DNA from 2 places in the Geobacillus sp. DSP4a genome. Region 2 is predicted to be linked to the other one. Evidence: riboswitches for the same ligand, from Rfam matches in the RefSeq annotation. Region 2 holds a riboswitch; the other holds the start of a gene.
The links. A riboswitch is a leader RNA that binds a small molecule or an ion and turns the genes downstream of it on or off. The one in region 2 is predicted to bind FMN.

Region 1 (2,386 bases), on a different contig from region 2:
CTTCCTTATTTCTTCACTAGCTTTTTCTTCCCCCTTTCTTTCGGTTGTTCCGTATTTCAGAACAATTATTCCAATTTCATCATTTTTATTATATAATTAAGAAAAATCGAAAATCAATCAATATTTGGGGGAATTTGTCCTCTCTCAACAATGCCGCCGCAGCAACTGAACCGAGCCCCTTTTTATTGCATCCCCTTTCCCTATTTTGTATCATGAATAATTAAGAGAAATTTAGCAGAAAAAGGAGTGCCTCCCCATGACCAAACAACTTCCTCCCGGCCAATTCGAAACGGAAAAATGGCCGATTTTGCATGAAGGCGATGTGTACGAATTCGATGAAGCGGCGTGGAATTTCCGATTGTTCGGCGATGTGAAAGAGGAAGTGACGCTGTCGTATCAGGAAGTGATGCGGCTGCCGAAGACGATTTCGACCGTGGATATGCACTGCGTGACGACGTGGTCGAAATTTGATACGACGTTTGAAGGCATCGCTTTCCGCGAGTTTTTGCGCTTCGTCGATCTCGATCCCGACGTGAAATATGTGAAAATTTACGGCTACTTAAACGGCGACCGGTTCGGCTATTCGGCAAACTTGCCGCTTGACGCGCTGATGGGCGACGATGCCTTGTTTGTTTATCGATGGAAAGACAAGCATCACGACTGGCAGGACATCTCGCCGAAGCACGGCTATCCGCTCCGGTTCATCCCGCCGGCGACATTTTATTTATGGAAAGGGGCGAAATGGGCGTCCGGCATCCGCTTTATGAAAGAAGATGAGCCGGGCTATTGGGAGGAGCGCGGCTATTCGATGACCGCCAATCCGTTTAAAGAAGAACGGTTTGCCGAGTGGGTGCCGCGGATTCGCTTTTGACAAACGCAAAAAAGCGAGGGAAAAACCCTCGCTTTTTGTTCCTCAAGCGGCTTGGCGAGATGCCGCCTGTTTGTCAAGCCAAGAACGAAGACGCCAAAAGAGAAGCTGAAATACGATGGCCGCCATCGCTCCTTTGACGGCGTTAAACGGCAAAATCGCCGATACCACCAACGCCTTCGCTTCCGGTGCGCTCATCTGCGGAGCGCCGAGGAAAAGCGTATACGCCGGCAAAAAGACGTAGTAGTTGAGCACGCTCATGACGAGCGCCATCGTCACTGTTCCCGCCGCCAGCCCCAGCAGCAAGCCTTTTTTCGATGCGGCTTTCCGATAAATATAGGAAACCGGCAAAAGGAACGCCACCCCGGCAGTGAAGTTGGCGATCTGGCCGACCGGAACGCCGGTCGCGCTGCCGACGAACACGTAGTTCAGCACGTTTTTCAATAGTTCGACCGCCACGCCGGCGAGCGGGCCGTACAACAAGGCGGCGATGAGCGCCGGGATGTCGCTGAAGTCGACAAGCAAAAAGTTCGGAAACGGCGGCAGCGGAAAGTTGAGCATCATCAGCACATGCGCCATGGCGCCCAACACTCCGATGCCGACAAAGGCGCGGATGGAAATGCGTTTCATGCTTGTTCTCCTCCCCTTCTCGTGATTCATCCTCACAAGAAGAAGGCTGCCGCTGCGAGCGCCAACAAAAACTCCCTTAAACCGAACAAGGCTTAAGGGAGAAAAAGGGTGTGCGCAACTAGACGTTCGCATGCGCCAAAACGAACGCCGGCAAACCTTCATCTTCTCCCATCCAGACTATACTGTCGGCTCCGGACTTGCACCGGATCCTGCCTTGCGGCTCGCGGGCTGAGAGGCGAAGCGCCTCATCACCGCCGGTCGGGAATTTCACCCTGCCCCGAAGATGAATCGTTTTTCATTTTTGATTATTCTGATGAGTTTAGTATACAATCCTGTTTTCGATTTGTCTATGTTTTTTTGCTCACAGCTTGATTATTCCCGCATCGGAAGCGAATCTCCCGGTTCGAGCACCGGTGGGGCGACTTGAACCAAATCGGCGTATTTCAATCCCGTCCCCGTGTTGAGCACGACGACCGTCTCCCCGTCGCGAATCCAGCCGCTCTCGCGCAATTTTCGGGCCGCCGCAAACGCCGCCGCTCCTTCCGGGCAAACGAACGCTCCTTCGAGCTCCGCCACCGTCCGCTGCTCGGCCAAAATCGCTTCATCGCCAACGGCAACCGCGCAGCCGTCTGTCTCATATACCGCCTCAAGCACCAGGAAGTCGCCGAGCGCTTTCGGCACATTGATGCCAAACGCCACTGTATGAGCGTTCGGCCAAAACTCGGATTCGCGTTTTTTCTCCTGCCACGCCTTCACAATCGGCGCGCAATGCTCGGCCTGCACAGCAACAAGCCGCGGCATGCGGCCGTCCACCCAGCCGAGCGCCTGCAATTCTTTGATCGCCTTGTAAATGCCGATCAACCCAACGCCGCCCCCGGTCGGATACAA
Region 2 (2,386 bases):
GGAAGCTGTCATGAACGCGCGAGCCGCCTTCCACAAACAGCGACGTAATGCGCTGCTCACCGAGCAGCCGGAGCACGTCGCGCACATGAATGTGCGCAGCCGCCATCGGGATGATGCGCACCCCGAGGCGCTCGTATGCCTCGGCCTTTTCCCAGCTGATGCCGCTCCCGGTGATGATCCACGTTTCCGCCTCCCGGTCGGTGACAACATGGGCGTCAAGCGGCGTATGCAAGTTTGTATCCAAAATGATGCGGAGCGGATTTTTCCGTTGCTCCCCGATGCGGACCGTCAACTTCGGATTGTCCGCCAACACGGTGTTGACGCCGACCAAAATGGCGTCATGCTGGGCGCGAAGGCGGTGCACATCTTGGCGCGCCGCCTCGGACGTAATCCATTTGCTTTCCCCGGTCGCCGTCGCAATTTTCCCATCGAGGCTGCACGCGTATTTTAACGTCACAAACGGCGTTTTTACCGCGATATAGTGAAAAAACACCCGGTTGAGCTCATCCGCCTCTTCTTTCAGCAGCCCGACATCGACCTCAATGCCCGCCCGTCGCAGCTTGTCGATCCCTTTCCCGGCGACGAGCGGATTCGGGTCGGTTGTCGCGATGACGACGCGGCGGACGCCGGCTTGAATGAGCAAATCCGCGCATGGAGGCGTTTTGCCGTAATGGCTGCACGGCTCAAGCGTCACGTACACCGTTGCCCCGCGCGCCTTCTCGCCGGCCATGCGGATCGCATGCACTTCCGCATGCGGCTCTCCCGCTTTTAAATGGGCGCCAAGCCCGACGACCGCTCCGCCATTGACCACAACAGCACCGACGACAGGATTGGGGGACGTTTGCCCGATTCCGGCTTTCGCGACATCGAGCGCAAGCCGCATATAATGTTCATCGCGATACACCACACTCCCCCCTTTTTTTCTAAAAAATAAACCCCCGGAACTTCCCCGGGGGTTCGTTGATGAGAGAATGAACCATGATGTGCAGCCAAACAAACGAGAACACTTGTTCGTTAACTATGTCATACCGACCGACACAAAGCGGCCGCCGCTACACCAAACCGGCGCCGGCCGTCCAGGCCGGCCGAAAACAACCGTGCGCACATCGCCATCCTTCTCCCATCCAGACTATACTGTCGGCTCCGGAATCACACCGGATCGTGCCGATACGGCTCGCGGGCTGAGAGGCATAGCGCCTCATCACCGCCGGTCGGGAATTTCACCCTGCCCCGAAGGAGGCTTCACTATATTGTTAGGTTTATTATACCACAAGAGCGGCCGGAAATCATCATTGTACGACCCAAAACCAGTACGCCGCTCCCCACAATAGGCTCATCCCCAGCAAAATGAAAAACAAAAGCCAATTGTTCCGGCTTGTCCGCTCCTCGTCTTCCGTCCGTTGCTTACGGTTCGTCAAATACTTTCACTTCCTTCATCACGTCGCCGTTTTTCATCGTCTTCACGACGTCCATGCCCGATGTCACTTGGCCAAAGACCGTATGCACTCCGTCCAAATGCGGCTGCGGCTCGTGGACGATAAAGAACTGGCAGCTGCCGGTGTCGCGGCCGCGGTGCGCCATGGACATCGCGCCGGTGACATGTCGGTGTGGATTGTTGTCCGTCTCGCACGGGATCGTATAACCGGCATCGCCCGTTCCATTGCCGCGTGGACATCCTCCTTGGCTGACAAATCCAGGGATGACGCGGTGGAACGTCAAGCCGTTGTAAAACCCTTGATTAGCTAATTTCTCAAAATTAGCGACCGTCACCGGCGCTTCGTTCGGGAATAGTTCAAATTCGATTTTCCCACCGTTTTCCATCAAAATATATCCTTTTTTCGCCATGGTACTTCAGCTCCTTTTTTGCGCTTCAACCGCTTTTATCATATCATGATTCGAAAGGGAAAGAAAGCCAAAATGCCGCCTCGTCGAACTGTTCATTGTTTTTTTAATATAATAAATATATTTATATGGAATCGGAATGGGTACACTAGTGATGAATGATAGACGTAGCAAAACTGGCAAGGGGGCGTCCGACGGTGTTGTTGATGGCGGTGACGGTAATCGTCTTTTCTGTTTCGTTTCTCCTCATGCCCAAACGGCTTTCAGGCCTTGAAATGTATACAACTTCGCTGTTTGCGGTTTTCTTCGGCCTTTCAACGGATTTGTTTCTCGATGCCAAGTACCATTTATACGGGTATTTTGATGTTGGAGTCGACGGACTGGACTATGTATTTACTGTTTTCATTTACGTCACCGTCAACCTCCTGTTTTTAAACGGATACCCGATGCATCGTCCGATTTGGGTGCAGGCCGCCTATATCGGCGGATGGTCGCTCTTTTCCATTTTGTATGAAATGGCGGCGCTGAGGACAGAAATTTTTTA

Region 1: another riboswitch for FMN. It lies ahead of ETC02_RS14155 (ECF transporter S component); the one in region 2 lies ahead of ribD (bifunctional diaminohydroxyphosphoribosylaminopyrimidine deaminase/5-amino-6-(5-phosphoribosylamino)uracil reductase RibD).

What each region holds. Positions count from the first base shown of each region.
Region 1 covers NZ_SDLD01000047.1:14,523-16,908, reverse strand. The annotation lists gene ETC02_RS14160 (sulfite oxidase-like oxidoreductase) at 257-871, shown strand; gene ETC02_RS14155 (ECF transporter S component) at 914-1,498, opposite strand; FMN riboswitch at 1,655-1,787, opposite strand; gene ETC02_RS14150 (threonine synthase) at 1,871-2,386, opposite strand, start outside.
Region 2 covers NZ_SDLD01000014.1:28,666-31,051, forward strand. The annotation lists gene ribD (bifunctional diaminohydroxyphosphoribosylaminopyrimidine deaminase/5-amino-6-(5-phosphoribosylamino)uracil reductase RibD) at 1-904, opposite strand, end outside; FMN riboswitch at 1,109-1,242, opposite strand; gene ETC02_RS18075 (hypothetical protein) at 1,290-1,418, opposite strand; gene ETC02_RS06820 (peptidylprolyl isomerase) at 1,405-1,845, opposite strand; gene ETC02_RS06825 (CBO0543 family protein) at 2,049-2,386, shown strand, end outside.